Regions from separate parts of the Corynebacterium sp. S7 genome, predicted to be linked through region 3. Evidence: riboswitches for the same ligand, from Rfam matches in the RefSeq annotation. Region 3 holds a riboswitch; each other region holds the start of a gene.
What was found. A riboswitch is a leader RNA that binds a small molecule or an ion and turns the genes downstream of it on or off. The one in region 3 is predicted to bind thiamine pyrophosphate.

Region 1: another riboswitch for thiamine pyrophosphate. It lies ahead of ACXZ66_RS05705 (ECF transporter S component); the one in region 3 lies ahead of ACXZ66_RS07355 (bifunctional hydroxymethylpyrimidine kinase/phosphomethylpyrimidine kinase).
Region 2: another riboswitch for thiamine pyrophosphate. It lies ahead of ACXZ66_RS08965 (thiamine phosphate synthase); the one in region 3 lies ahead of ACXZ66_RS07355 (bifunctional hydroxymethylpyrimidine kinase/phosphomethylpyrimidine kinase).

The regions. Positions count from the first base shown of each region.
Region 1 covers NZ_CM136760.1:1,170,634-1,180,928, forward strand. Annotated here, with positions in the region: gene zupT (zinc transporter ZupT) at 1-184, shown strand, start outside; gene ACXZ66_RS05690 (DUF808 domain-containing protein) at 191-1,126, opposite strand; gene ACXZ66_RS05695 (2-dehydropantoate 2-reductase) at 1,217-2,104, shown strand; gene ACXZ66_RS05700 (DUF2218 domain-containing protein) at 2,116-2,481, shown strand; TPP riboswitch at 2,502-2,614, shown strand; gene ACXZ66_RS05705 (ECF transporter S component) at 2,610-3,188, shown strand; gene ACXZ66_RS05710 (ABC transporter ATP-binding protein) at 3,185-4,501, shown strand; gene ACXZ66_RS05715 (energy-coupling factor transporter transmembrane component T family protein) at 4,498-5,256, shown strand; gene ACXZ66_RS05720 (hypothetical protein) at 5,269-5,760, shown strand; gene ACXZ66_RS05725 (peptide ABC transporter substrate-binding protein) at 5,946-7,544, shown strand; gene ACXZ66_RS05730 (ABC transporter permease) at 7,670-8,596, shown strand; gene ACXZ66_RS05735 (ABC transporter permease) at 8,589-9,614, shown strand; gene ACXZ66_RS05740 (ABC transporter ATP-binding protein) at 9,611-10,295, shown strand, end outside.
Region 2 covers NZ_CM136760.1:1,865,737-1,876,031, forward strand. Annotated here, with positions in the region: gene ACXZ66_RS08950 (YhgE/Pip domain-containing protein) at 1-2,090, shown strand, start outside; gene ACXZ66_RS08955 (YhgE/Pip domain-containing protein) at 2,087-4,303, shown strand; gene rplS (50S ribosomal protein L19) at 4,426-4,773, opposite strand; TPP riboswitch at 4,994-5,108, shown strand; gene ACXZ66_RS08965 (thiamine phosphate synthase) at 5,103-5,753, shown strand; gene thiO (glycine oxidase ThiO) at 5,746-6,894, shown strand; gene thiS (sulfur carrier protein ThiS) at 6,905-7,102, shown strand; gene ACXZ66_RS08980 (thiazole synthase) at 7,105-7,887, shown strand; gene ACXZ66_RS08985 (ThiF family adenylyltransferase) at 7,890-8,975, shown strand; gene ACXZ66_RS08990 (Tex family protein) at 8,972-10,295, opposite strand, start outside.
Region 3 covers NZ_CM136760.1:1,526,644-1,536,938, reverse strand. Annotated here, with positions in the region: gene ACXZ66_RS07375 (NAD(P)/FAD-dependent oxidoreductase) at 1-359, shown strand, start outside; gene ACXZ66_RS07370 (pyruvate formate lyase family protein) at 642-2,732, shown strand; gene grcA2 (autonomous glycyl radical cofactor GrcA2) at 2,768-3,019, shown strand; gene pflA (pyruvate formate-lyase-activating protein) at 3,064-3,936, shown strand; TPP riboswitch at 4,006-4,110, shown strand; gene ACXZ66_RS07355 (bifunctional hydroxymethylpyrimidine kinase/phosphomethylpyrimidine kinase) at 4,166-5,650, shown strand; gene ACXZ66_RS07350 (class I SAM-dependent methyltransferase) at 5,660-6,262, opposite strand; gene corA (magnesium/cobalt transporter CorA) at 6,357-7,439, shown strand; gene ACXZ66_RS07340 (PaaI family thioesterase) at 7,456-7,893, opposite strand; gene gndA (NADP-dependent phosphogluconate dehydrogenase) at 7,989-9,443, shown strand; gene ACXZ66_RS07330 (DEAD/DEAH box helicase) at 9,603-10,295, shown strand, end outside.

The DNA of each region.
Region 1 (10,295 bases), 360 kb from region 3:
GATGCCGATCATGGGGCCGGCAACGATGGGCATCGCCTTTTGTGCGGTTGCGGGAATCATGGTGTTCGTCTCACTTGACGAGCTGATTCCAACCGCCGTGTCTACGGGCGAAAACCACGCGTCGACCTACGGAGTGGTTGCTGGCATGGCGGTCATGGCGGTCTCATTGGCACTCATGCTGTAGCGGAAACTAGCTAGAAACCTGAGCTTTAGGAGTCTTCGGTGTCAGGGCCTTAAACAGAGCGAGAAGACCCACGATGACAAAGCCCCAGATCAGGCCTACAACTAAGGAACCCGCGGTATTAATCAGCCATGCCAAGAAACTGTTGCTTACTGCAGTTTCCCAACCGTGGATGGTGTCGTATAGCCAGGTCCAGCCGAATTCTTCGAAGCCAACAATCATAATGTGCCCGCCGACCCAGAGCATGGCGATGGTACCGATCACTCCGATAATGCTCAGCACGACCGGCATGCCCTTGACCAGGGCAGTTCCGAGCTTCGGGGCACGTCCGCTCTTGATCAAACTAAGACCGATGTCGTCCATTTTCACGAGTAGTGCTACGGCACCGTAGACAAGGACCGTGATGCCAATACCGACCAGCGCGAGGACCAGGGCGCGCATCCAGAAAGTCTGATCCGCGATCTCATTGAGGGAAATCACCATGATCTCTGCAGACAAGATCAGGTCTGTGGTGATGGCGGAACGGACCAGACTGTCCTCGTCCTCAGGTGTTTTATTGGCTGCCTTCTCCTCGGCCTCGTGGCTGTCGCGAGTGAGCTGTTCGTAGATCTTGTGGGCACCTTCGTAACATAGATAGGTGCCACCGAGCATGAGGATTGGGGTGAGTGCCCACGGCGCGAACTCCGAGAGTAGCAAAGCAATCGGCAAAACAATGATCAGCTTGTTGAAGAAGGACCCCTTGGTGATCCGCCAGATCATGGGAAGTTCGCGTGCTGGACTAGCATCGGCAACGTATTGAGGTGTCACGGCCGCGTCGTCGATCACCACACCCGCGGCCTTTGCGGAGGTCTTTGCGGTTAGCGCGGCAACGTCATCCATCGTTGCGGCGGCCTTTTTGGCGATGAGGGCAATATCGTCGAGAAGCGCAAGCAAGCCACCGGCCATGTTTGTCTACCTTTCGTGCGGTCGAAAGCGGGAACGCTAAAAAGTTTACCTGTGGATGGTGCCTTTAGAATGCGACGTAGGATAGAAAACATGAAAATTGCCTGTATTGGTGTTGGTGCGGTTGGGGCCTGGTACGCCGGCAGTTTGGCGAAAAGTGGCCACGAGGTTGTCGCGGTGGCGCGCGGTAAGACGCTTGAGGCACTGCGAAGCCGTGGCATCGTGCTCAATAATGAGGACCCAATCAAAGTCGAAGCAGTCGGCCACATCAGCGAGGTCGAGCATGTTGACGTGATCATCCTGGCGATGAAGGCCACCGGGCAAAACCTCGCGGAGGTGCTTGAGGGCGCCCCGCAAGAGGCACTCGTTGCGGTCACGCAGAACTCTGTTGAGTCCGCCCACGAAGTCGCCCAGGTCGTGGGCACAGGGCGCACTCTGCCTGGCGTTGTCCGAGGCTACTTCCATCACACGGGCCCGGCGCAGGTCGAATTTCACGGTGGGCCGTGCTCGTTTACCACCGGCACCTGGGATGGCAGTAAGTCGCAGGTCCTTGATGAATTCGCAGACGCGTTGCAGTCCGCAGGCATTGACTGCATCGTGCGCACAGACATCTTCGTCGATGTGTGGGAGAAAGCAATGTTCGTCGCGTGTTGCGGGGCACTAGGATCGCTTGTCGACGAGCCCCTGGGGCAGCTGCGCGGTTTCTGGCGATCGTCGTTAAGTGCTCTCATGCAGGAGGTCGCCTCCGCGGGTCGGGCGAGGGGAGTGCCCCTGAGCAGCGATGTTGTGGATCGTACGATGGATTTCGCAGATCGCATGCCAGCCGATTCCACCACGTCGATGCAGCGTGATCTGGAAGTCGGAATCGTCGGCGAGCTCGATGCCCAAGTCGGCGCGATTGTGCGTGAGGCGGAACGCGGCAATGTCCAAGCTCCCATGCATGAGCTGATCCTGAAACTTCTTTTAAGGAAATTGGAGTAAGCTGTCCGCCTATGAGCGCTACTTTCACATCTACGGCCCGTGTTAAGACTGATCGGCCAGGTCGCTACGGAAAGCAATTGGCATCGCATTTTGGCAAGAAGATTTCCGCCAATTGGGATGCAGACACCAACCGTGGGCATCTTACATTCCCGTCGCCTGAGGGCCAGGATCTCCCCGCAACCACCTGCGACATGATTGCGGGCGACGGAGTACTCATGCTTTCGATCGATGGTGAAGCAGGAGCTGTTGAGCGCCTCGAACGCGTTGTTGCAGTGCACCTGATCCGTTTTGGCACCAAGGATGAGCTTGAAGTGAACTGGGCCCGCTCCGGTGGTCATGGTTCCGCGCACTTCACGTCGGCGGACTTGGAAAAGTAATTTATGTTTGCTTAACTTAATCGCGTACCCACGGGTGCCCTGCAGAAGTCGGGGCTGAGATGCCAGGAAAGCTGGCGAACCGTTGAACCTGATCCGGTTAGTACCGGCGCTAGGAAGGAAGCAATTTTATGCGTTCTCGCATGCAATGGCGCGTTATTGATATTGTCACCGCTGCAGTTCTCGGTGTGGCCTGTGGCCTCATTTTTTGGCTGTGGAACTCGATTGGATACGCCGGTTTTACCGCGCTTGATGCCCTGACACCCGGTTTCGGTGGCCTCTTCGCCGGCGTGTGGTTCCTCGGCGGTGTGCTGGGCGGCCTCATCATCCGCAAACCAGGTGCCGCCATCTTTGTGGAGGTCGTTGCCGCCTCGGTCTCGGCCATTTTGGGCAGCCAATGGGGAGTGGAAACACTCTACTCGGGCATTGTCCAAGGCCTCGGCGCAGAGCTGGTCTTCCTGGCTTTCGCTTATAAGAAGTTCACCCTGCCCGTAGCTATGCTCTCCGGTGTGGGCGCGGCGCTTGGCGCCTTCGTCCTCGAGCTGTTTACCAGCGCAAACCTGGCAAAGTCCATCGAGTTCAACATGATCTACCTAGGCTCGCTAATCATCTCTGGTGCGCTGCTTGCAGGCCTGCTCGGACACTATTTAGTCAAGGCTCTGGCGCAGACTGGCGCGCTTGATCGTTTCGCTGCAGGCAGGACTCGATGACCTCACCCGCCATTTCGGCGACCGACCTGTCCTACCATCACACGGTTCGGCGCGAGCCCGCCTTCAGCGGCGTCTCGTTTGAGATTGAACGCGGAGAAAAAGTCCTCCTCACCGGCGATTCCGGTGCCGGAAAGTCGACGTTGCTCGGTGTGATCGCAGGCTTGCTTGTCGACGACGAAGAGGGCACCCGCACAGGTAGCCTCACTGTCAATGGCTCCGTAGGTATGGTGCTGCAAGATCCCGATTCCCAAGTCATCTCCGGTCGCGTCGGCGACGATGTCGCCTTTGGCTGCGAGAATCTTGGACTGCCTCGCGAGGAGATCTGGCCACGCGTGGAAAAAGCCCTGGCCATGGTCGGGTTGGACGTGCCACTGAATCACCCGACTTCGCACCTGTCGGGTGGGCAGAAGCAGCGCCTCGCGCTCGCCGGCGTGCTGGCGATGGGCGCAGACATCATCGTGCTCGATGAGCCCACCGCCAACTTGGACCCGGGGGGCGCAGAATCCATCATCGCTGCAGTCACCGAGGTCTGCGCGCTCACAGGGGCAACGCTTCTCGTCGTGGAGCATAACCCCGAGCCGTGGCTGGGCCTCGTCGATACGCTCTTTCGCCTGGATAGCTCCGGCATGCGACAGATTGAGCCCGCCGATCTACCCGGACCGCCACAACTTCCGCCGCCGCGACCTGCAGTCGGCGCTCCGTGGCTGGTCAAGGCCGACGAGTTGCTTACCGATTGGGGACCACCGCGCACACTCGAGCTGCCCGAAGGCCATTCGAGCGTGCTACTCGGCGCGAACGGGACGGGGAAGACCACCCTTGCCACCGTTCTTGCTGGCCTAGCGAAGCCACAGGGAGGCAGCCTTGAGCTAGCCGAGGGCGTGCGACAGGGGTTACACAAACCTCCACATGAGTGGCGTTCAAAGGACCTTTCCCAGCGCATCGGCTACGTCTTCCAAAACCCAGAGCATCAGTTTGTCGCGCGCACCGTCGCCGATGAGCTGGCCATCTCGGGTGCGTCGAGCGAGCGTATCGACGAATTGGTGGCCAGGCTGCGGCTCGGGCATCTTTTGGAAGCCAACCCGTTTACCTTGTCGGGCGGCGAAAAACGACGCCTGTCGGTGGCAACCGCACTGGTGAACGCCCCGGCTTTCGTAGTTCTCGACGAGCCAACATTCGGCCAGGATTCCCGGACCTATGTCGAGCTCGTGCATCTGATCCGGGAGTTAACCACCACTGGGGTCACGGTCTTGTCCATTACCCATGACAAGAACTTCGTGGCCTCGCTGGGCGATCACAGGATCGTGCTGACGTGAATCTTATCTCCAACATCAACCCTGTCAGCCGCCTGATCGGCGTGCTGCTTTTCACCACCCCGCTCCTGCTGACCCTGGATTGGGTCTCGGCGACGGTGGCCATCGTGATCACGGTTCTCGCCGCCCCGCTGCTCGGCGTTAGCTACCCACGACTGCTCCGGCGCGGGTGGCCGATCTTCTTTGCCGCACCTCTGGCTGCAATCCCCATGGCGCTATACGGCAGGCCCGGGGGAGAGGTCCATTTTCAATTCTGGCTCCTGCAGATCACGGATAACTCCCTCGAGCTCGCTGTTGCGATTGCCCTGCGCGTCATCGCGGTGGGGCTGCCCATCGTGGTGCTCTCCGCCGATGTCGACCCGACTGACCTCGGCGACGGACTCTCGCAGATCCTAAAACTCCCATCGAAATTCGTCCTCGGAACGGTCGCCGCGATCCGGATGATGGGATTGCTTCGCGACGACGTCGAGGCGATGCGCAGGTCGCGGCGTTCGCGTGGACTCGCCGACACGGGACGGCTGAAATATTGGTTCACCATTGCTTTTGGCCTGTTGGTGATGTCGCTGCGGAGAGCCTCGAAACTTGCCACGGCGATGGAGGCACGCGGATTTGCCCGCAGCAATACCCGCACCTGGGCGAGGGAGTCGAGGCTTTATCCGAGAGACTGGGTGTTCATGGTGCTCTGCGGTCTCGGTGCGGCCCTAGCCCTGGGGATCGCTGTGTACACAGGCAACTTCCAATTCTTAGGCTCTCTCTAGAAAGCAATCTCCATGCGCAACGTCACCATCTTGATCGATGGCCCCTCTGGATCCGGAAAGACCACCTTTGCTAACAAAGTGGCCGAAGAAACGGGAATTCCGCTGGTCCACCTGGATGATTTCTATCCCGGATGGTCCGGCCTCAGGCAGGCGGCTGAAATGGTGACCACTTCGGTGCTTAATCCGATTGCGCCTGGATATGTCCGGTGGGACTGGGAAAAGGACCAACCCGGCGAGTGGGTGGAGATCAATCCTGATCAGGATCTGATCGTCGAAGGAGTCGGCGCGCTGACTCATGGCTCTCTGGCCGCGGCTCAGCGTCTAGGCGACGTGCTGACCGTGCGCATCACTGCTCCTTATGAGCTGCGCAAAGATCGGGCGTTGAAGCGGGATCCGGGTTATGTCGAATTCTGGGACATGTGGGCCGAGCAGGAGCGCGAACTTTATGCATCGGAACCCCCTGTAACTGCCGATGTTGTCCTGCAGTGGAACGGTAGGGGGTAACTAAAGAGACAGCGGCTTCACCCCCGTTAACTTTTGTGAACAGCGGGTTAACTATGTAGTTAACTGTGCAAAATTACTGATTTCTGGTTTTTCCCTGAGACTCTGTGATTCAATTCTTTGTAATACAACTCACAAACATCCTTGTGAGGTGTTGTTTCCCATTACACAGAAAAAGGAGACCAACAGTGTCCCTCAAGAAAAGTCTTGCCCTCCTCACGGTTGGAGCGGTGGCCTTCGCAACCGTTTCTTGTTCAAGCTCGAATGGCGGATCGGACGCATCCGGTAGTTCCTCTGGCGGCGACAATTACATCACCGCTAAAGGCACGGAGCCACAAAACCCACTGATTCCGGCCAACACCAACGAGGTTGGTGGCGGCAATATCGTTGACCTCATCTATTCCGGTCTTGTCTATTACGACGCCGATGGAGAGATTCACAATGAGATGGCACAGTCCATCGACCTCGAGGGCGAGAAGACCTATAGGGTCACCTTGAAGGACGGCATTACTTTCTCCGACGGCAGCCCAATTAAGTCTGAGAACTTTGTCCGCGCCTGGAACAAGGCCGTTGAAGATGCCATGCTTTCTTCCTACTTCTTCGAGCCAATCCTGGGCTACGAAGAGGGCAAGGCGGAGATGGAAGGCCTAAAGATTGTCGACGACAAGACCTTCACCATCGAGCTGAACCAGCCAGAGGCAGACTTCACAACCCGCCTGGGTTATTCAGCGTTTTACCCATTGCACGACTCTGCATTTGATGATCTGGCCGCCTTCGGCGAGAAGCCAATCGGTAACGGCCCGTACACGCTGTCCGCATGGAACCACAACCAAGATGCCACGATCGTGCCCAGCGAGGAGTACTCCGGCGAGCGCAAGCCACAAAACGATGGCGTGACCTTCGTGTTCTATGCCCAAGACGATGCAGCTTACGCGGATCTTTTGGCAGGCAACCTCGATGTCACCGACCAGATCCCTGATTCCGCGTTCGCCACCTTCGAGACCGAGCTGGGAGATCGCGCGATCAACCAACCTTCCGCAGTCTTCCAGTCGTTCACCATTCCGGAGCGAATTCCACACTTCGGCGGTGAGGAAGGCAAGCTTCGTCGTCAAGCAATCTCTCATGCCATCGACCGCGATGCCATCACCGAAACCATCTTCGGTGGCACCCGCACCCCTGCGACCGACTTCACCTCTCCCGTAATCCCAGGTCACTCCGACACCCTCGCCGGTGCCGACGTACTGAAGTACGACCCAGAACTGGCGAAGCAGCTCTGGGCTGAGGCCGACGCGATCTCTCCTTACACCGGCGAGTTCAAGCTGTCCTACAACGCTGACGGCGGGCACCAGGCATGGGTCGACGCGGTGGTCAACTCTATCCGCAACACGCTCGGCATCGAAGCAGTCGGCGATGCGTACCCAGACTTCAAGTCGCTTCGCGACGAGGTCACCAACCGCACGATCGACGGCGCATTCCGCACTGGCTGGCAGGCTGACTACCCATCGCTGGGTAACTTCCTCGGCCCACTTTATGGCACCGGTGCAGGCTCCAATGACGGCGATTACTCCAACCCTGAGTTCGACAGGCTTCTGAGCGAAGCTGCAGCAGCCGCCGATGCAGAAGCGGCAACACCGCTGTACAACCAGGCACAAGAGATCTTGCTCCAGGACCTTCCAGCGACCCCATTGTGGTACGCAAATGTGACCGGTGGCTACTCCGAGAACGTCGACAACGTCGTCTTCTCCTGGAAGTCAGTGCCTGTCTACTACAACATCACGAAGAAGTAAGGCAACAACGAAGGCAGACAATCCGGCCTGAGTCACGGCACCACCAAGGTGCCGTGGCATCTGCATTTTTGCATTGTGCCGTTTGATTGGTGCCCAAGGCTCGAATAGGAAGGAGCGCTGCATCCATGCTGCGCTACATCGGGCGACGCCTGCTCCAAATGATCCCTGTGTTCTTTGGTGCAACCTTGTTGCTCTACTCACTAGTTTTCTTAATGCCCGGCGACCCCGTCGCGGCCCTTGGCGGTGACCGCGGATTAACTGAAGCCGCTCGTGCCCGCATTGAAGCGGAATATAATCTCGACCAGCCATTCATAATTCAATATCTGCTCTACCTCAAGGGGATTTTCACCTTTGATTTCGGTACGACATTCTCGGGTCAGCCGGTCTCCAAAGTCATGGCTGATGCATTCCCCGTCACGATTCAGTTGGCGTTGATGGCCCTGGCCTTCGAGGCGATTTTCGGTATCACTTTCGGTGTCATCGCGGGTGTGCGCCGCGGCGGAATCTTTGATTCCACTGTGCTCGTGCTCTCCCTTGTTGTCATCGCGATCCCATCCTTCGTGATCGGCTTCGTGTTGCAGTACGTTGTCGGTGTGCAATGGGGGCTCTTACCTGTCACGGTGGGCAGAAACGTTTCATTCACCTCGCTGCTCATGCCGGCGGTGGTGCTTGGCGCGCTCTCCTTTGCTTACGTTTTGCGCTTGACCAGGCAGTCCGTCAGTGAAAACTTGACTGCCGATTATGTGCGCACCGCCCGCGCGAAGGGCTTGAGTAATGGCCAGGTGATGAACCGTCATGTGCTGCGCAACTCCATGATCCCCGTGGTGACCTTCTTAGGCGCCGACCTTGGTGCCCTGATGGGCGGCGCGATCGTCACAGAAGGCATCTTCGGCATCAATGGTGTCGGTGGTGCGATTTACCAGGCCATCTTGAAGGGCGAACCAGCAACAGTTGTGTCATTTACCACCGTGCTGGTTGTTGTATATATCATCGCAAACCTGATCGTTGACCTGGTTTATGCGGTGCTCGATCCGAGGATTCGCTATGACTAATACACATGAACAACCGTCCCCGGACCAGATTCCCCAGATTCCTCCGGCAGAAATTCCCCCGACAAGCATTCATGATGCCCGGACCCGGATCGGGCAGCAGTACTACATTGCAGCAACCGACGAAGAGGGCCTCGGCGCTGTCGACGCTGTTGCCGACGATTCCGCGCCACGTTCCCAATGGGGCGAGGCCTGGCACAACCTGCGTAAACGCCCGATGTTCTGGATTGCGGCAGTACTGATTTTGGTGGCTTTAATGTTGGCGGCATTCCCGCAGCTCTTTACCTCCACCGATCCGCGTTATTGCGTGCTGGGAAGTTCCCTCGACGGTCCGCAATCCGGACACCCCTTCGGATTCGACCGCCAGGGCTGCGATATTTACTCGCGCGTGATTTATGGTGCCCGGGCTTCCGTTGTCGTCGGCGTGATGACCACGATTACGGTCACCATCATTGGCACACTCATCGGCTCGATCGCAGGATATTTCGGCGGAATCTGGGACACTCTGCTGTCTCGACTCACCGACATCTTTTTCGCGGTGCCACTGGTTCTTGCTGCCATCGTTGTGATGCAGATGTTTAAGGATCAGCGCACAATCTGGACCGTGGTGATCGCACTGTCCATCTTCGGCTGGACAAATATCGCCAGAATTACCCGCGGCGCCGTGATGAGTGTGAAGAACGAGGAGTACGTAACCTCTGCGAAGGCGCTAGGTTCCTCGGATCTGCGGATCCTTACCAGCCACATCCTGCCGAATGCTGCTGCACCCATCATTGTTTACGCCACTGTTGCGCTGGGTACGTTCATTGTTGCCGAGGCGACTTTGTCCTTCTTAGGCATCGGTTTGCCCAGCACTATTGTGTCCTGGGGCGGCGACATTTCGGCAGCGCAATCGTCGCTACGCACTCAACCGATGGTCCTGTTCTACCCGGCTATCGCCCTGGCGCTGACCGTATTGGGCTTTATCATGATGGGCGATGTCGTTCGCGACGCGCTTGATCCGAAGGCGAGGAAACGATGAATCAACCGCTATTGGAGGTTGAGAACCTCAAGATCACCTTTGAATCGTCGACGGGTACCGTCGAGGCCGTCCGCGATTTCGACCTGACCATTTATCCAGGCCAGTCGGTTGCAATTGTGGGTGAATCCGGTTCCGGAAAGTCCACGGCCGCGATGAGCATGCTTGGGCTGCTTCCCGGCACGGGCAAGGTCACCAATGGTTCGATCAAGCTCGAGGGCGAAGAACTGGTCCACCTGGACAATAAGGGCTGGCAAAAATACCGTGGCTCCCATATCGGTCTGGTTCCGCAGGACCCCATGAGTAACTTGAACCCCGTGTGGCGCATTGGCACTCAGGTGGAGGAGTCGCTGCGCGCAAACAACGTGGTCAAGGGTTCCGAAATGCACACTCGCGTGGTCGAGCTCTTGGAGGAGGCGGGCCTGCCCGATGCCGAGCGTCGTGCGAAGCAATACCCGCACGAGTTCTCCGGTGGCATGCGCCAGCGCGCGCTAATTGCGATTGGCCTGGCGGCCCGGCCGAAGCTGCTCATTGCCGACGAGCCGACCTCCGCACTCGATGTGACCGTGCAGAAGAAGATCCTGGACCACCTCGATGGGCTCACCAGCGAGTTGGGTACCGCCGTGCTGTTGATTACGCACGATCTTGGCCTCGCTGCCGAGCGCGCCGACTTCGTGGTGGTCA
Region 2 (10,295 bases), 340 kb from region 3:
CGTTGCGCGATGCGGGAGTTGGGCTTGAAGGGCGTATCGACGACGCCGAGAACCGCGCCGGTGCCACCTTAGGAAACACCGCCGATTCCCTCGCCTCTGCCCAAGAGGAAGTCACGCGGATCCAGGACTCTCTCGAGGGCGCCCGGCCAGTACTTTCTGCCACCGAGGAGACGTTAGGTTCTGTCAACACAACTCTCGACGATGTCCGGACAGCCTTGTCCGAAGTGCAAACAATTATGGGTGAGGTCCAGGGCCTCGTCGTTAATTTCTCTGATGCAACCACCTCCGCTTTCGTTGATGGCACCTCGGCCCTAGCTTCAGGAACGGCCTCGGCGAACGCCTCGGTGAGTACGGTGGTCGGCGAGCTGGATCGAGCGGGTGCCCAGATCGATACCGCCACGCGCGACACCCAGGCAGTGCTTTCTCAGGGTGACGCTGCCATCGCGCAATTACAAGGTGTGCTGGCCACGGCGAACCTTTCGCCAGAGCTGACCCAATCGCTCAACGATGCCATCTCGGGAATTGAGCAGCGCAATGCCACCAACCAACAGCTGCTCGCGGACTTGAACGGACTCAACGGCAGCGTGGGTGACATGGTTGATTCCGTCCAGGCTTCAGGTGACGCCCTGCAGCAAGCAACCCAGGCGACAAATGGGACGGCGCAGACTTTGCGGGGAACGGTCTCTGATTCGATTCCGGCGTTAAATAGTTCTATTGCCCAACTTTCGTCAACCGCGGCGGGCTTTTCGTCGTCGATAAGCAATCAGCAAACCTTGCTGGGTGAAACCTCCCAGCTCCTGCGCGACATCGACGGCCAGCTTGTCGCCACCGGTGACGCGCTCAACGGCTTTAAAACTGACCTGGCAAACATGGAAGATGGCGCGCGGACTGCGCAGACCGACGTGCTGGCGCTCAACGCGGCGGCGGGTTCGGACTTGCTGCAAAAGGTCACGGGTCTGGATTCGGTGGGGATTTCGCAATACATGGCTACGCCCGTCAAGGTCACAAACGAGACTGTGTTTCCGGTGAAGAATTATGGTTCGGGCATGGCTGGTTTGTTCACCAACCTCTCGCTGTGGATCGGTGCGTTCATGCTGATGGTGATCTACCGCGTGGAGGTGGACACCACGGGGTTGAGCCGTCGGGTGTCGGTGGCGCAGGCCTACCTCGGGCGCTTTTTGTTGCTGGCGCTGATGGTGATTTGTCAGGCGTTGGTGGTTTCGGTGGGCGATCTGATTATTGGGGTGCAAACCGTGAATCCGCTGGCTTTCGTCCTTACCTCGGTGTTTATTGCGCTGACGTATTTGAGCATTATTTATGCGCTGGTGGCCGCGTTTGGGCACGTGGGGCGCGGGCTTGCGGTGCTGCTTGTAATTGTGCAGATTCCGGGGGCGTCGGGACTGTACCCGATCGAGCTAATGCCGGACTTCTTCAAGGCGATTTACCCGTGGCTGCCGTTTTCCTATGGCATTGATGCTTTGCGCGAAACCATTGGCGGGTTCTACGGCAATCACTATTGGCGCTACATGGGTGTTTTGGCTGTGATGTTTGCTCTTTCCTTCGGATTGGGCATTCTTCTGAGGCGTAATCTGTCCTATTTCAATTTGCTGTTTAATCAGCAAATCGCCTCGACAAAATTGATGTCCAGCGAGAAACCACAGGTCGTGGGCAGCGGATACCGCCTGGCGGATGTGATTCACGCGCTGCAAAACCGTGAAGAATACAAAGAGGATATTGAGCAGCGCTGGAAGCCCATCCGGGAAAACTACTCCACGCTGTTAAAGATTGCCGTGATTGTCGGTCTGCTCGGCGCGCTGGTTCTGGGCGCCGTTGCTTGGTTCTTCCCAGCCGAAAAGGCCATGATGCTGGGTATTTCTGTTCTGTGGGGGCTTTTGGTGTTGGGATTCATTGGCGCGCTCGAATACATCAAGCAAAGCTTCGCGCACGCCGAGGAGTTGGTGCATCTCAATTCCACCGACCTTCGCAACGCGGCTGCACCTGAGAATCAACGGTTGCACACCGTTGACGTGGACGCTGAATCTGATAAGGGTCCTGATAAGGGTTCTGATAAGGGGGCCACTCGCTCATGAAAAACATTCTGACCATTGTCCGCAGCGATGTCCGCCGGATCTCGCACAATGTTTCGGCCTCCATCGTGGTGTTCGGCCTGATCGTGATTCCGTTGCTATTTACCTGGTTCAACGTCCTGGCTTCGTGGGACCCATTTGGAAACACCAGCAACCTAAAAATCGCTGTGGCCAGCCAGGACGAGGGGCATGTCACCGACCTCGCGCCGGTTCGGCTAAACCTAGGCGAACAGGTCCTTGCCCAGCTCAGCCTCAACAATGACCTGGATTGGATCATCACCGACGTTGATCAAGCCATCGACGGCACCGAATCCGGCGAATACTACGCAGCCATCGTGCTTCCGCCGACTTTTAGCACCGACATGCTGACTTTCTATGTCGACGACACCCAACCTACCGAAGTCACTCTTTATACCAATCAGAAGAAAAACGCCCTGGCCAGCACGATTGTTGCCCAAGGTGCCACCGGTGTGACCTCGCAGATCAACACCACCTTCACCAAGATTGTCAGCGAGGTTGGCCTAGGCTTAGTCACCTCACTTAACGATTACCTGCAACAAGACCAAACGCAGCAGGCCTTGGGAAATATGGAAAACCGACTCGACGGCGTATCCACTCAGCTCCGCTCCAGCGCGGGGACTGTCTCGTCCCTCTCCGCGCTGGTGGACTCCAGCATCCCGCTGGTCAACAGTGCTGGGAGAATCGCGTCCGCAGCCGGTGCCCAACTAAATACCACTGGCACCGATACCGGGGCTGGCACGCAAACGACCGACGGGCTTGCCAACACCCTGCAGCGGTCCACCCAGTCCTTGAGCACTTCCTTAGATGCCACGAGCCAGAGTTTCGATCTCGTGGGGCAGCGTGTCGACGAGCTCTTTGCAAACGCGGATTCCACCAGTGTCTCTGCCTCGGAAACTTTTGATACCTTGACCCAGCGCGTCGGTGAGCAGGTCAGCCTGTACGAATCGGTGCGCGATCAGCTAAATACCACGGTGGCACCCAACCTGCCGGCGAGCGCGCGCCCTGGATACAACGACGTGATTTCCAGCTTGGACGATGCCATCGCACGCCAGCGCACGCTGCAAGAGCGTTTCGCGCAATCCGCCAGCGATATTTCAGCGGGAAATACCACCTCGCAGGGGAACCGGCAGGCCACCACGAACGCGCTCAACGAGGCAAAAGCAGCCATCGACAACGCGCGGTCAACCTACGACACGCAACTTCGCCCGCAACTAGATCAGCTGGGAGGCACCTTAGATACCATTCGCTCGGATCTCTCCACGGTCGGCGCTGACATTAATCAAGCCACCTCGGCACTATCCAGCTCGCCTGGCTCCGTCCAAGACACCTTGGACAATGCCAAGAATGTCACTGCTGGTCTTGCCGATACGCTCAACCGCACCGCCAATGATTTCGATCAAGCTCGTGATGCCATCCGCCGTGCCCGCGATACCGGTGACTTCTCCCAGCTCGCTGACTTGGTCGGTTCCAACCCAGAGCAATTAGCCTCGGCTTTGGCCACGCCGATTGAGGTCAAGCGCGAGCCCGTCTTCCCTGTTGCCAGCTTCGGTGTTGCAATGACCCCGCTGTATACCACTTTGGCATTGTGGGTGGGCGCGTTGCTTTCCGGTGTCGTTCTGCGTGCGAATGTGTCGCGCAAGGATATTGACGAGGCTACTTCCGCAGACTCTGCTGATTCAGCACCGCAAGAATTCACCCGCACCGAGCAATATTTCGGGCGCTTCGGCATCTTCGCGCTCATCGGCCTGGCACAAAGCACCTTGGTGGTGCTCGGTCTGATTATTTTCGTCCAGATCGAACCCGTCCACCCATTCCTGCTTTTCTTGATTGCATGGCTTGCATCCCTGGTGTTCATGCTGATCGTCTACACCCTGGTGCTCTCCTTCGGCAACGCAGGCAAGGCCGTCGCGGTGGTGCTTCTGGTATTGCAAATTTCGGCAGCCGGTGGCTCCTACCCCCTCGAGCTTCTGCCCAACTGGTTCCAAAACATCAGCCCGTGGCTGCCAGCAACCCACTCGATCAACGCGATGCGTTCGGCCATCGCAGGCACCTTTGAGGGTGATTTCTGGATCAGCTTCGGCTGGCTCGCGCTCTTTATTGTGCCCACGCTGCTGCTCGGCGTAGTTTTGCGCCCGCTGCTGGACGGCTACAACCGTTCCATGACCGAGGCAATGGAGAAAACGAAGCTGATGTAGTGGCCCCGCGGGTAATCGATATCGAAGTCCTGAAAGACTGACTCCCCGGGGTGCAAACCAGCAAAAAGCCCCTCGGCTGCGCAATGCAGCCAAGGGGCCAAGAGCCTGAAGAAACGCTAGAACTAGCGACGTTCCTTAATACGTGCAGCCTTACCACGCAGATCGCGCATGTAGTACAGCTTCGCACGACGAACGCGACCATGGCGCTCTACCTCGATGGAATCAATGTTTGGGGAGTGTACTGGGAAAGTACGCTCAACGCCGATGCCGAAGGAGATCTTACGCACGGTAAAGGTCTCGCGGATTCCGGAGCCCTGGCGACGGATAACAACACCCTTGAACAACTGGGTACGGGTGTTGGTGCCCTCGATAACCTTTACGTTAACGTTCAGGGTGTCGCCTGGGCGGAAATCTGGGATGTCGGAGCGCAGCTGTGCTGCGTCGATCTTGTCAATGATGCCGTTGCTCATGTTAGGCAATCCTTTTCAATTCTGGACAGAGGACCCTAGCGGCTTTTCCCTTATCAGGGCGCTCGGCTGGTTCGTGTCAGCTACAAGTACACGTGCTGCCACAAAATGACAGTCAACGCTCACATCTTGCCACACCGCTCCCCGATCCCCCAAATTTCCAACCGGGCAAACTCCCTGCAAGAAACGATTGCGAAGAAGTTTTGGCCTAGCTAACCTAAGAGTCTAAACCCACGGGTGCCCGAAGGATCGGGCTGAGATCGCGCTTTTGTCTCCTGCGCGGGACCGTTTGAACCTGTCTGGTTAGCACCAGCGAAGGAAGGAAAGGCTTCTTGGCACACGTGTCCTCACTAGATCTACGCTGCTACGTCATCACCGGCCGCGGCGACGCCGACCACATCGTCCGCGTCGCCTCCGAGGCTGCCCGCGGCGGCGCCGGAGTGATCCAGGTGCGCTCCAAACCCATCGATGCGGGCGACCTGTTCGCGCTGGCAGAGCGCGTCGCGCAGGCTGTTGCCCAGGTCAATACGAGCACAAAGATACTTATCGACGACCGCGTGGACGTCGCCCTGGCCCTAATCAATCGCGGTGTGCCTATCCACGGTGTGCACCTCGGGCAGTCTGACCTGCCGGTCCAGGCAGCACGCGAACTCCTTGGCCCCGAGGCCATTATTGGTCTGACCACAGGAACCGAAGAACTCGTCCGCTCGGCAAACGAGGTAGCCGAGTGCATCGATTACATCGGAGCTGGACCGTTTCGCCCCACACCGACCAAAGACTCGGGTCGCCCACCCATCGGGCTCGGTGGCTATCCCCGCCTCGTCGAGCTATCCGAGCTGCCCATCGTCGCTATCGGCGATGTCCAACCAGCGGACGTTGCAAACCTGGCAATGACGGGCGTGGCAGGCAGCGCCATGGTGCGTGCTTTCATGGATTCGCCAGACCCTTATTCCCTGGCTCAGCAGGTGGTTGCGCATGCCTAAGCACGTTTTTGTCATCGGTGGAGGAATCATCGGCCTGGCTACGTGCTTCGAATTCCAAGAGGCAGGTTTCAAGGTCACCCTCATTGATCCAGACCCGGCTTCCGGTGCCACCCACCACGCCGGCGGCATGCTGGCGCCCACAGCCGAAGTGCAATACCAGCAGCATTCTCTTGTCCCACTCATGCAAGCCTCGGCTGAGCTCTACCCCAGCCTCATCGAGCGCGTTGGCCAGCACACCGACCTGCCCACCGGCTATCGCACCGACGGCACCCTGCTGGTCGGAGCCGACCGCGCAGATGCCACCCATCTCACCGATCTCACCGGCTACCTGAAACACGAGGGAATTAAGGTAGCAACTCCGACAACACGTGAGGCGCGCAAGATGGAACCGGCGCTCTCTCCGCGCATCGCGAAGGTTCTTGGTATCGACGGGGATCACCAGGTCGCGCCGCGTCTGTTCGCGGAGGCGCTCTACGATGCCATCTCCCGCCGCGGGGCACACTTCATCCGGGAAGAGGTCACCTCGATTGAGGGCCACTCCCCCACTACGGCGATTCACCTAGGAAACGGGCAGGTGGACTCGTCGCAAAGCTTCGTTGTGCTCAGCCCTGGCCTCGGTGCTGCGACGATTGACGGTTGGTTTGAGGGTGATTCCACGCCGTTGCAACTGCGCCCCGTCTACGGCGACGTGCTGAATCTACGCGTGCCAGCAGAGATGTTCCCGCTGATCACTCGTGTGATTCGTGGGTTTGTTGAGGATCGTCCGGTGTACCTGATTCCGCGCGAGAATGGGCTGCTCACCATTGGTGCGACCAGTCGCGAGGATTCCCCGCAGCCGAGTGCCGGGGCGGTATACAACCTGCTGCGCGACGCGATTCGCATTGTGCCTGGCATCGAGGAATGTGAGTTTGTCGAGGCGACCTGCGGCGCGCGTCCCGGCACCCCCGATGATCTGCCCTACCTGGGCAAAGCTGGCACGAACCTGATCGTGTCCACCGGTTATTTCCGCCACGGGATTCTACTTGCTGCCCTCGGCGCAAAAAGTGCGCTCGCGCTCGCTACCGATAGCGAAGTGCCCGCCGATCTCACAGCGTGCGATCCGTTTCGCCACGCACTCGTACCTAATTCAGTCCCTAATTAATAGGAGCACCATGATTACCTACACAGTCAATGACAAATCCGTCAGCACGCAGGCCCTTTCGGTCGAGGACCTCGTGTTGCAGCAGGTCGGCACCGAAACAGGCGTGGCCGTGGCTATCGGCGGGGCCGTCGTGCCACGCTCGGGGTGGTCGCGCACCATTGCCGACGGCGACACTGTCGATATTCTCACCGCTGTGCAAGGAGGCTAATGATGCTCACGATTGCCGACAAAACCTTTGAGTCTCACTTGGTCATGGGCACCGGTGGCGCTAGCTCCCAGTCGCTGCTCGAGGAAGCACTTGTTGCCAGCGGAACTCAGCTGACCACGGTCGCCATGCGTCGTCACCAAGCAACGGCCGGTGGCGGAGAATCCGTCTTCGAGTTGCTCACCCGCCTGGGTATCGCGCTGCTTCCGAATACGGCAGGGTGTCGCACTGCCCGCGACGCCGTTTTGACCGCGCAGCTTGCGCGCGAGGCCCTGGGCACGAAGTGGGTCAAGGTAGAGGTCATCGCCGACGAGCACACACTTTTGCCCGATACGGCCGAGCTTATCGACGCCTGCGAGATCCTCGTCAGCGAAGGCTTCACGGTGTTGGCGTATACCTCGGATGACCCGATCGTAGCCACCCGCCTAGAAGATGTCGGCGTGGCTGCCGTGATGCCACTCGGCTCCCCGATTGGCACAGGTTTGGGCATTCTCAATCCGCACAATATTGAGCTGATTTGCACGCGGGCCTCAGTTCCCGTGCTCCTGGATGCCGGTGTGGGCACCGCCTCCGATGCGTCACTGGCCATGGAATTAGGTTGCGACGGCGTTCTTCTTGCCTCCGCGATCAATCGTTGCCAGGATCCAGTGGCCATGGCCCATGCAATGCGCCATGGCGTCGAGGCGGGGCGACTGGCCAGAGGTGCGGGGCGCATCCCCAAGCGCGAGCACGCGGTGGCCTCGTCTAGCTTCGACGGGCTGGCGTCTTGGTCAGATCAGGTGCTCTAACCATGACATTGCCCAAAGCCGAGCTTCACCGCACCGCCCGCCAGCTCGCACTGCCCGGCTATGGGCTGGAGCAGCAGACTCGCCTGCACAATTCCCACGTCCTCGTCATCGGTGCCGGTGGCCTCGGCTGCCCTGCCATGCAATCTTTGGCCTCGGCGGGTGTGGGCACCATTACGGTGATCGACGACGACACGGTCGACATTTCCAACATTCACCGCCAAATCCTCTTTGGTGCCTCTGACGTGGGCAAACCCAAGGTAGAGGTAGCCGCAACACGCCTTGCCGAGCTCCAACCAGGCATCAAGGTCAACGCCATCAACGACCGCTTGCGTTCCGACAACGCCTTGGCCATCGCCGACGGCGTCGACCTGATCCTCGACGGCTCGGACTCTTTTACCACGAAATACTTAGTCGCAGATACCGCCGAGATCACAGGCACGCCTCTTCTGTGGGGCACGGTTCTGCGCTTCCACGGCGATGTCGCACTATTCAATTCGGGGCCTCACACCCGAGGGATTGGCCTGCGCGACCTCTTCCCCGAGCAACCAGACGCCGATTCAGTGCCCGATTGCGCCACCGCGGGAGTCCTCGGCGCAACCACCGCTGTGGTGGGCAGCCTCATGGCCACGCAAGCCATCGCGTTTCTCGCGGGCCTGAACGGTGTCGAACCGGGCCTCATGCTCAGCTACGACGCACTCCCAGCCACCATGCGCAGCTTTAAAATCACAGCGGACCCGCACCGCGAGCTAGTCACGTCACTGCAATCAAATTACGGTGCGGCCTCCTGCACGATGACTGCAGCTACGCAGTCGCTTCTCGACGACGTGCGTGCAGGTCTCCTCACCGCTCTTGATATCCGCGAGCCCCACGAAGTTCTCCTGGCGGATCTGCCTCAGGATCTGCCGTCACTAAAGCTGCCGCTGAGTCAGATCCATTCGGAGCAGGTTGTCACCGATGCCCTCGCCGGGAGCGGGCGTGTGCTGGTCTATTGCGCCTCGGGTAAGCGAAGCGCCGACTTCGTCGAACGCTACCGGCACCTTGGTACCGAGCTAGTCAGTCTGCCCGGTGGGGTGGGCTCGCTGAATTAACCACCCAGCCCGGCGCGCTTGAGTGCCTCGGCCATGGATCCAACGGCCGGGGCCTGCGAGCGCTGGTTCTTCTTCCCGCCGCGGCCGGACTGTTTGCCTTGAGGCTTGCCCTTATTCTTTTTCGCTGCCTTATTGTCGGCGCCGGGCTCGTCGTCAAGCCGAAGCGACAGACCGATCCGCTGCCGCTCCACGTCGACCTCCAAGACCTTGACCTTGACTACCTCGCCGGAGCGCACCACGTCGTGGGGGTCTTGGACAAACGAATGGCTCATCGCGGAGACGTGGACGAGACCATCCTGGTGTACGCCGACATCGATGAAGGCGCCGAAGGCCGCGACGTTGGTGACGGTGCCCTCGAGAACCATGCCTGGGGTCAGGTCGGAGACCTTGTTCACGCCTTCTTGGAAGGTGGCTGTTTTGAATTCAGGGCGCGGGTCGCGGCCTGGTTTGTCCAGCTCAGCGATGATATCGGTGACCGTTGGCACGCCGAAGGTCTCACCCGCGAAGTCTTCGGGTTTAAGCTTTTCAAGCACGCGAGTGTTGCCAATGAGCTCTTGGACGCCGAGTCCGGTTTGTGAAGCAATTTTCTCCACAACCGGGTAGGCCTCGGGGTGGACGGCCGAGGCATCCAGCGGATTATCGCCAGTGGAGATCCGCAAGAAGCCGGCGCACTGCTCGAAGGCCTTGGGCCCGAGGCGAGGGACCTTGCCCAGCTGCTTGCGGTTGGCAAACGAACCGTTCTCGTCACGGTAGGCCACGATGTTCTTAGCCAGGGTATTCGAGATGCCCGCGACGCGCTCAAGCAGCGGAACGGAGGCCGTGTTCAGGTCAACGCCAACGGCGTTCACGGCGTCTTCCACCACGGCATCAAGGGTGTTGGCCAGCGCCGTTTGGTTCACGTCGTGCTGGTACTGGCCCACGCCAATCGACTTCGGATCGACCTTGACCAGCTCGGCCAGCGGGTCCTGGAGGCGGCGCGCGATGGAGACCGCGGAGCGCAGCGAGACGTCCATGTCCGGGAACTCCTTCGCGGCGATCTCCGAGGCGGAGTAGACGGAAGCACCAGACTCGGAGACAACGACCGGCGTAGGCTTCTTCCCACCGGCCTTGGCAATTAAGTCTGCGACCTCGCCGGCGAGCTTTTCAGATTCACGGCTAGCAGTACCGTTGCCGATGGCAATGAGTTCGACGCCATGGGTGGCCACGAGAGTGGAGAGCTCCTGAACCGCCTGTGACCACTGGTTTTGCGGCTGGTGCGGGTAGACGATTGTGGTGGCTAGGACCTTGCCGGTGCCATCAACCACAGCGCATTTCACGCCA
Region 3 (10,295 bases):
AGGTCGAGGAAGACAAGACTCCAGATCAGCGCGAGCCTTTCAAGTACTTTGACAAGGGCTCCATGGCAATTGTCTCCCGCTTCTCCGCTGTGGTGAAGATGGGCAAGGTTGAGGTCACCGGCTTCCTTGGCTGGATCATGTGGCTGGTTGTTCACGTGATGTTCCTGGTGGGCTTCCGTAACCGTTTGGTCTCCATGTTCACGTGGGGCCTGAACGCATTGTCGCCTCGCCGCTACAACCTGGCTACTACTTCCCAGCAGATGCACGGCCGCACCGGTTTCTTGAAGCTGAAGCGCTCCGTGGCTGACTCTGAGCACGAGCTTGAAGAACTGCGCGAAACTCAGAAGTTCGGCGAGTAATTAGCGCGAAAAGTAACATTAAAAGTTACCTGCGCCACTAAAAGCAATATCACTGCCCGGCCTACCGTTCATTCGGTGGACCGGGCTTTGTCATGGGGCTACAGTGGGATATATCAGTTAATAGGTCTACCAGTGATTATGGTCACTCCATTAAGGCCATCACAAAAAGGTATCACCTATATAATTGTAATTAACGAGGCGGGCGCGCTCGGCGTTGTTTGGATAGATGAGCGTGTGCTCCACCCCAGCTAAACTAAACATCCACGCGAAAGGAACCCAGACGTGACTGTTGTCACCACTTCCACCCAGCAAGCTTGGGAAGGCTTCCAAGAAGGCCCATGGACGGACGAGGTGAACGTCCGTGACTTCGTCCAGCGCAACTACACCCCTTATGACGGTGATGCCTCATTTCTTTCCGGTGCCTCCGATAAGACCCTGCGCACCTGGGATCATCTAGAAAAGAACTACCTCTCAGTCGAGCGCGAGCGTCGCGTCTACGACGTAGACACCGATACCCCAGCCGATATTGATGCATTCGATCCCGGCTATATTTCCGAGGACGATAACGTCATCGTCGGCCTGCAAACAGATACCCCGCTCAAGCGCGCCATGATGCCCAACGGTGGCTATCGCATGGTCAAGCAGGCGGTGAAGGAAGCCGGCAAAGAGGTCAACCCAGCAGTCGAGACCGCATTTACCAAGTACCGCAAGACCCACAATGATGCCGTCTTCGACATCTACACCCCACGCATCCGCGCGGCACGTTCCTCCCACATTATTACCGGCCTGCCCGACGCATACGGCCGCGGCCGAATCATCGGCGATTACCGTCGCGTTGCACTCTATGGCGTCGATGCGCTTATCGACGAAAAGACGGTCGCCAAGGATAAAGTAGCTGAGCAACCATTCTCTGAGGATTGGGCCCGCTACCGCGAGGAACACTCGGAGCAGATCAAGGCTCTAAAGAAGCTGAAGACAATGGCAGAAAGCTACGGCTTCGATATCTCTGGCCCTGCCACCACCGCCCAGGAAGCCGTGCAGTGGACCTACTTCGGCTACCTTGCATCGGTGAAGAGCCAGGACGGCGCAGCGATGTCCTTTGGTCGCCTGTCTGCATTCTTCGACATTTACTTTGAGCGCGATCTGGCCAAGGGCATTCTCGACGAGGAAGGCGCTCAGGAAATCATTGACGCCCTCGTCATTAAGCTTCGTATTGTGCGCTTCCTTCGTACGGAAGACTACGATCAGATCTTCTCCGGCGACCCGTACTGGGCAACCTGGTCGGATGCCGGCTTCTCTGATGATGGCCGCCACCAGGTCACGAAGACCTCGTTCCGCCTGCTGCAGACACTGCGTAACCTGGGCCCAGCTCCGGAGCCAAACATCACCATTTTCTGGGATCCTAAGCTGCCTTCTGGCTACAAAGAGTTCTGTGCTGCTATCTCGATTGAGACTTCGTCGATCCAGTACGAGTCTGATCGCCAGATTCGCGAGCAGTGGGGCGACGATGCTGCGATTGCCTGCTGCGTCTCGCCAATGCCGGTGGGCAAGCAGATGCAGTTCTTCGGCGCTCGCGTCAACGCGGCGAAGTCCCTGCTCTATGCCATCAACGGTGGCCGCGATGAGATGACCGGCAAGCAGATCACCAAGGGCCACACCCCTATCGAGGGCGACGGTCCGTTGGACTTCGACGAGGTCTGGGAAAAGTACGAGCTCATGTTGGACTGGGTCATTGGCACCTATGTCGAGGCCTTGAACATCATCCACTACTCACACGACAAGTACGCGTACGAGTCCATCGAGATGGCTCTGCATGATTCCGACATTGTGCGCACCATGGGCTGTGGCATCGCTGGCCTGTCCATCGTGGCGGATTCGCTCTCCGCCATCAAGTACGCAAAGGTCTACCCAATTCGCGACGAGACCGGCTTGGTTGTCGATTACAAGACCGAGGGCGACTTCCCGTTCTACGGCAACGACGACGACCGTGCCGATGACATCGCCGCTACTGTCGTGCACACCGTGATGGAGAAGATCAAGGCCATCCCGATGTACCGCAATGCAGTGCCTACCCAGTCCGTTCTGACCATTACCTCCAACGTGGTCTATGGCAAGAACACCGGTTCCTTCCCATCCGGCCACGAGGCAGGTACCCCATTCGCACCAGGCGCCAACCCAGAAAACGGCGCCGATAGCCACGGCATGGTGGCCTCGATGCTCTCAGTGGGCAAGTTGGACTACAACGACGCCCTCGACGGCATCTCGCTCACCAACACCATTACGCCATCTGGTCTGGGCCGTACCAAGGATGAGCAGATCACCAACCTTGTCGGAATCATGGATGCAGGATTCGTCATGGATTCCGGCGAGTAACCCCCCAAAAAAACTATCTAAAAGGAGAACACATAATGTCCGCTAAAACTTTCGACGAGCGCATGGCTTCCATGAAGGCCAACCGCACCCAGAACAACATGGAGGCAGGTCTCTACCACGCCAACATCAACGTCCTCGACGAGTCCACCCTCGAAGATGCGATGGAGCACCCAGAGAACTACCCTAACCTCACCGTTCGCGTGTCCGGATACGCAGTCAACTTTGTCAAGCTCACCAAGGAGCAGCAGCGCGACGTCATCTCGCGTACCTTCCACAAGATGGCATAGGCTAAGAATTAAGTTAGGTCTAGATAAGGAGTAGTGGATTCACCGTGGCACAGGACGGCGTAACGGGCATTGTCACCCTCTCCCCTGAAGAAGGCGAGAAGGTCCGTGGCGTTGCCGCAGGTATCGGCGGCGACTTCGACGACGAAGAATACACCCGCCCCGAGTTGATGGAGGCCCGGCGCACGGGCGACATTGGCCTTGTGCATTCGTGGGAGCTAGTCACCGCGGTGGACGGTCCTGGAACCCGCATGACCATGTTCTTATCTGGATGTCCGCTGCGCTGCCTGTACTGCCATAACCCGGACACCATGGAGATGAAGGAGGGCACCCTCGAGACTGTCGGCGACGTAGTCAAACGGGTCCTCCGGTACCGTCCCGTGTTCAACGCCTCCGGTGGCGGGCTGACCATTTCCGGCGGTGAGCCACTTTTCCAGATCGCCTTTACCAGGCGAGTACTCAAGGAAGTCCACGATGCGGGTGTGCACACCACGGTTGATACTTCCGGCTACCTGGGTGCTCGGCTTAGCGACGAGGACCTAGAAAACATCGATCTGTTCCTCCTCGACGTCAAGTCGGGTGACGAGGAGACCTACAAGAAGGTCACCAGCCGAGAACTCCAGCCCACCATTGATTTCGGCGATCGCCTGAACAAGCTGGGCAAGAAGGTGTGGATCCGATTTGTCCTGGTTCCAGGCTTGACTGACTCGGATGAGAACATCAACAACGTTGCCGATATCGTCGAAAAGTGGAAAGACAACGTCCAACGCGTCGAAGTCCTTCCCTTCCACAACATGGGCGCCGACAAATGGCGCAACATTGGCTTCGACTACCAGCTGGAAGACGTTAAGCCACCAACTCCGGAAGCAACGGAGCATGCCCGCAATATCTTCCGCTCCAGGGGCTTAACTACCTACTAATCTCACACGTCACCCCGGCCGAAGGACGAAAACGTCCCCGGCCGGGGTTTCGTCATGCTACGGTGGTCAACACGTGACACGGGGTGCATCCAAACCTGTAAGTGGATGCTGAGATCACACCCGTCGAACCTGCTCTAGTTCGTACTAGCGAAGGGATAGTCCTGATGCTTTGCCATGCCATCACAATGGCCACAATTTTCTGCTGCTCCGAAAAGTTCGGGGGTCGCTCATGATCCCTCGCATCCTTTCGATTGCAGGCACCGATCCCACCGGCGGTGCAGGTGCCCAAGCCGATATCAAATCAATCTCGGCTGCTGGAGGCTTCGCTTATAGCGTGATTACCTCCATCGTTTCCCAAAACACTCTAGGCGTTACCGCGGTGCACACTCCGGCGCGCGATACTTTGCAAAGCCAGCTTGATGCTGTGAGCAGCGACGTTGCCATCGATGCCGTCAAAATCGGCATGCTTGGCTCCAAGGAGGTCACGGAGATTGTCTCGGGCTTCGTCGCAAAGCTTGACTGCCCTATCGTCCTTGACCCTGTCATGATTGCTTCCTCCGGCGATCGCCTCCTTGACCAAGGCGCGGAACTCGCCGTTCTGGAGCTCGCACAGCAAGCCGACGTGATCACTCCGAATCTCCCGGAGCTTGCGGTGCTGGTCCAGCAACCGATCGCAGAATCCATCGAGGAGGCTATCTCCCAGGCAACACGCCTCGCCGAGCGCCTGAACGCTGCGGTGTTGATGAAGGGTGGTCATTTCAACGGCACTTGTGCAGATAATGCGCTGGTCAGCCCGGATGGAAGTGTGCATCGGATCCCGGTTCGCCGATTCAATACATCGAATACTCACGGCACTGGCTGCTCGCTTTCGTCGGCACTTGCGACGAAGCTGGCCGCCGGAATGTCGCCTGGAGATGCCGCCGAGTGGGCCTCACGCTGGATTCACGAAGCGATCCGCTACGCCGATGACCTCGAGATCGGCGCAGGCAACGGGCCGGTCGACCACACGCACACTTTACGACGAATGACTGCTGCCGCAAGTACCAAGCCATGGCAGCCGTCTCCCTCCGCCCCAACGAAGGCGCGCATCGCGCCGGTCGGTTCGTACACCGAGCGACTTTGGCAGGAATCCGCGCCCCACTTGACCGACATCATGGCCCTGCCCTTCATCCAGGATTTGGGCTCAGGCGCGCTGCGTAGGCAGGATTTTAGCTTCTATGTGCAGCAGGATGCGCTGTATTTGAAACGCTACGCAACTTCTCTGCGCAAACTTGGCGGCGAGTGGGCCGTTGATGCCGACGATGCCATTGAGGTCGAGCAGGGCATGCACCGCACGTGGCTTGCACACACACCGGCCGACACTCTTGCGCCGTCTCCGGTGACTCGCGCGTACACAGATTTCTTGGTAGCCGAGACGCACTCTAAGCCGCAGGCCGTCGGTGAAGCTGCCGTGCTGCCCTGTTACTGGCTCTATTTCGAAGTGGGCACCCGCCTTGCCGACCAGAATCACCCCGACCACCCCTACAACAAGTGGCTCGATACCTATTCAGGCCCCGACTTCGAGCAATCAGCGCGCGGTGCGGTGCAGCGCGTCGAGGAGACGTTGGCACGATCGCCAGAGCTTCTCGACGATGCCGCCACCGCTTGCAACCTAGCCTCGAGGCACGAAGTGGAGTTCTTTGCCCAAGCCGATCGTGCTTGGGTGGCTGGCTAAAACTTCAGGCTAGAACGTCAACTCTGCTGGCTTGCGGAAGAATGCGACGAGGAATTGTGAGCCCTCGTTGAAAGGCAGGAGGTCCCAGGATTCGAAGACGTTCTCGGCTGAGAATCCCACCTTCCTGGCAGTGTCCATGAAGTCGTCGAATCCCCAGCCTCGTCCGGCGCCAAAGCCAACCAGAAAGCGTCCTCCTGGTGCTACTGCGTCGAAGATGTGCTGCAGGGCGGATTCGCGGCCTTCTGGGGCTAAGAAACCCATAACATTGCCGGCCGAAACCGCCACCTCAAAGTTGTCCTCGGCAATCGGGTCTGTGCTCAAGTCGCCGACGTACCAGGTGGCCTCGGGGTATTTCTCCTTGGCGTGGCCGATCAGGACCTCGTCGATATCCGTTCCTACAACCTCATGGCCACGCTGCGCCAGGTAGCCGCCGAGGCGACCTTGTCCGCAACCCGCGTCCAAAATCCTTGCTCCGCGATGCGGCGCGATCGCGTCAACCAAACGGGCTTCGCCGTCGATGTCATGACCCTGCGCAATCATGTTTTCCCAGCGACGCGCGTAGTTCTGGGAATGCTCAGGGTTTTGTGAGGTAATTTCTTTCCATGTTGGCATGGCCATCAGTATATGCCGGGGTAGACTATGGCAGGTTGACCACTGCCTGGCCGAATACTTTTCGGCTGGCCGAAACTTTTGGAAGGGATGACACATGCCACCTCGTATCCCACGTGTAAATAAACCGGTACGGACAAACGAATCGGATGAGTCCGAAACTTCCCATAGCTACTCGGTACCAGTCGAACGAGCAGTAGACCATTGTCGCGTGTTCCATGATGGTTTGCGTTTGGCAGGCGAGTATCAGATCAGCGCTGCCCTGGAGAAGGCCCGCGAAGTCGATACTGGGTACGTCTGGTTGTCCTTGCATGAGCCCAGCACGCAGCAAATGCAAAAGGTCGCGGACATCTTCGGTATCCACGAGCTGATTGTTGAGGATGCCGTCTCCGCGCATCAGCGGCCTAAGGTCGAGCGCTACAACGACCAATTGTTCCTAGTTGTTCGTTCGGTCAAGTACATGGATGACGAAGATGTCACCGATACGCGCCAGATCATTTCCACCGGTGAAGTGCAGATGCTTATTGGCCCTGATTTCATTGTCACCGTGCGCCACAACGCTTCAATTCCACGGCTCGCGGCTGAAATTGATGCCGAACCCGAGGTCGCGGCCTTGGGTCCCGCTTCGATTGCTTGGAAGATCTCCGATCACCTTGTCGACGATTACGCGCGCATTACCGCCGAGCTCTCCGAGGACGTCGACGAACTGGAAAACGAAGTGTTTACGCCTCGGAAGAAGATCAACATCGACAAGATCTATATGTATAAACGAGAGATCTTGGAGATGCGCCACGCCGTCAGCCCACTCGGACCAGCACTGCGCACAGGTATTTCGGCGAATAAGGACTTGTTGTCAAAGCAGATCCGCAGCTACTTCCGTGACGTGCAAGATAACGCGATGATCGTCAACGACCAGGTCCACGGCTTCGATGAGCGGCTCTCCTCGCTCCTTGATGCTTCGGTGGCCAAGGTATCGATGCAGCAAAATACCGACATGCGTACCATTTCCGCTGTTGTCGGCATGGTTGCGGCCCCGACGCTTATCGCTGGTATCTACGGCATGAACTTCGACAACATGCCGGAGCTGCATTGGGAGTTTGGCTACCCCATGGCCTTGCTGCTCATGCTGGCTTTCGTGCTTGCCATGCTTTGGTGGTTCAAGCGCAACAACTGGCTCTAATCTCGAACCTCCAGCGCTAGCGCGTTTCCGCCACCATGGTGCGCAGCTGGCACACTGCGGCCAGCTTGTCGTTGTTGGTTAGTTCGATGCGCCACAATTGAGTGCGCCGGCCGAGGTAGACGGGTTCGCTACGTGCGGTGATCACTCCTTCGGCTACAGACCGGAGGAAGTCTGCCGAGTTATTCACCCCGAATACTGGGGCACCCGCGTGCATTACACCTGCTGTGGAGCCCACTGTCTCGCCGATGGAGGCAAGGACTCCACCGTTGACAATCCCGGTGGGTTGCAAAATGCCCGCATGAACTTTCACCTGGGCCTCAACTAAGTCACCGCCAAACTGGGTAAACGACAGTCCAACGTATTTATCAAAGGCGGGAATGGCAGCATTGAGCTGATCTAGCTCCGCACTGGTGAGCGGGGTTTCTTTCGCACGCACAAGCATTTGGTAGTCCATGAATGAAAAGAATACACATTCGTACCAAGATTAAAGGTACTATTATTTACCAAAACCGCCTGACACTCACCTCACTAATGCGTATGATTGAAACCATGACCACTGATAATCTCGCACAAATCGGCGTTGTTGGCCTCGCAGTCATGGGCTCCAACCTCGCTCGAAACTTCGCCTCCCGCGGCCACAAAGTTGCCGTCTACAACCGTACCTACGCTAAGACCGAACAATTTATGGAAGACTTCGGCTCCACCGGTGACTTTGTTGCCAGCGAAGATATCCAGGACTTCGTCAATTCCCTCGAGCGCCCACGCAAGGCCATCATCATGGTCCAAGCCGGCAAGGCAACCGACGCCGTGATCAACCAGCTCGCAGATGCGATGGAAGACGGCGACATTATCATTGACGGCGGAAACGCACTGTTCACCGACACCATCCGTCGCGAGAAGGAAATGGCACAGCGCAACCGCCACTTCGTCGGCGCCGGTATTTCCGGTGGTGAAGAGGGCGCACTGAAGGGCCCTTCCATCATGCCTGGTGGCCCGAAGGAATCCTGGGAAACGCTTGGCCCATTGCTGGAGTCCATCGCAGCACGTGCTGATGATGGCACCCCATGTGTGACCCACGTCGGTCCAGATGGTGCTGGCCACTTCGTCAAGATGGTGCACAACGGCATCGAGTACGCCGACATGCAGGTCATCGGCGAGGCGTACCAGCTTCTTCGTTTCGGCGCGGGCTACGAGCCAGCAGAAATCGCTGACATCTTCGCAGAGTGGAACAAGGGCGACCTGAACTCCTACCTCATCGAGATCACAGTGGAAGTTCTCCGCCAGGTCGACGCAGAAACCGGCAAGCCTCTCGTCGATGTCATCCTTGATGCAGCCGGCCAGAAGGGCACCGGTCGCTGGACGGTCAAGGAAGCACTTGACCTTGGCGTCCCAACCACCGGCATTGGCGAGGCTGTTTTTGCTCGCGCACTGTCCTCCTCCCTCGGCCAGCGCAAGGCTGCCCAGGGCAACCTGCCTACCGGCACCGTGCAGTCCTTCGAGGAACTCGGCGTGTCCAAGGAAGACTTCGTCGAAGAGGTCCGCAAGGCTCTCTACGCATCCAAGCTAGTTGCCTATGCCCAGGGCTTCGACGAGATCAAGGCCGGCTCGGATGAGTACAACTGGGACATCAACCCAGGCGACATGGCCATGATCTGGCGCGCAGGCTGCATCATTCGCGCGGCTTTCCTCGAGCGCATCAAGGATGCCTACGACAACAATCCAGATCTCGCTTCCCTGCTGCTTGATCCTTACTTCAACGGTGAACTGGAGGGTCTGATGGATTCTTGGCGCAACGTAGTCGTGCACGCGACCCGCCTGGGCCTGCCTGCACCAGTGTTCACCTCGTCGTTGTCTTACTACGATTCCCTGCGTGCAGAGCGCCTGCCTGCAGCAATCGTCCAGGGCCAGCGCGACTTCTTCGGTGCGCACACCTACAAGCGCATCGACAAGGAAGGCACCTTCCACACGCTGTGGTCCGGTGACCGCACCGAGGTCGAAGCCTAAAAGCATTTCGCTTGACGACGAAGCGCCTCGCAGGAATCAACCTGCGAGGCGCTTTCGCATGCGAATATCTCCACTACTTTCCAATGAAAATACTATTTAGTTCAAGACCCGCCGGAGAAATTTTGATGGAGCTCTCTTCCACGCTGTAAGCTACGGAAAATGACTACATTTGCCGACCTGGGCCTCCCGCGGCCCATTGTGAACGTGCTCAATAAACAAGGCATTACCGAGCCGTTCCCCATCCAAGAGGCGGCGATCCCAGACGCTCTCGCCGGACGCGACGTCCTCGGACGTGGCCCGACCGGTTCGGGCAAAACCTTTACCTTTGGCCTTCCCATGCTCGCGCAGCTGGCGGGCGCCCCTTCGCGTCCGGGTCACCCACGCGCGATTGTGCTTACTCCTACGCGTGAATTGGCTACACAGATCCGCGAGCGTCTCGACGAGCCCGCCGCCGCCCTTGGGCTGCGCTTGCTTGACATCGTCGGTGGCGTCAACATCAATCACCACATTCGTGCGCTGGCCGCACCGGTGGACCTTCTCGTTGCTACGCCTGGGCGCGCACAGGATCTGATCAACCAGAAGAAGCTTTTCTTCGACCAGGTGGAAATCACCGCGATCGATGAGGCCGATCAGATGGCCGACATGGGCTTTTTGCCCCAGGTGCGCAAGCTACTGGACTTGACTCCGAACGACGGCCAGCGACTGCTGTTTTCTGCGACCCTTGACGGCGACGTAGACAAACTGGTCCAGCGCTACATGCACGATCCAGTTACCCACTCCACCGCGCCTGTCGAAGCCTCTGTGGACACCATGGAGCATTACCGCCTCTATGTCACTGACCGCAACGAGCGC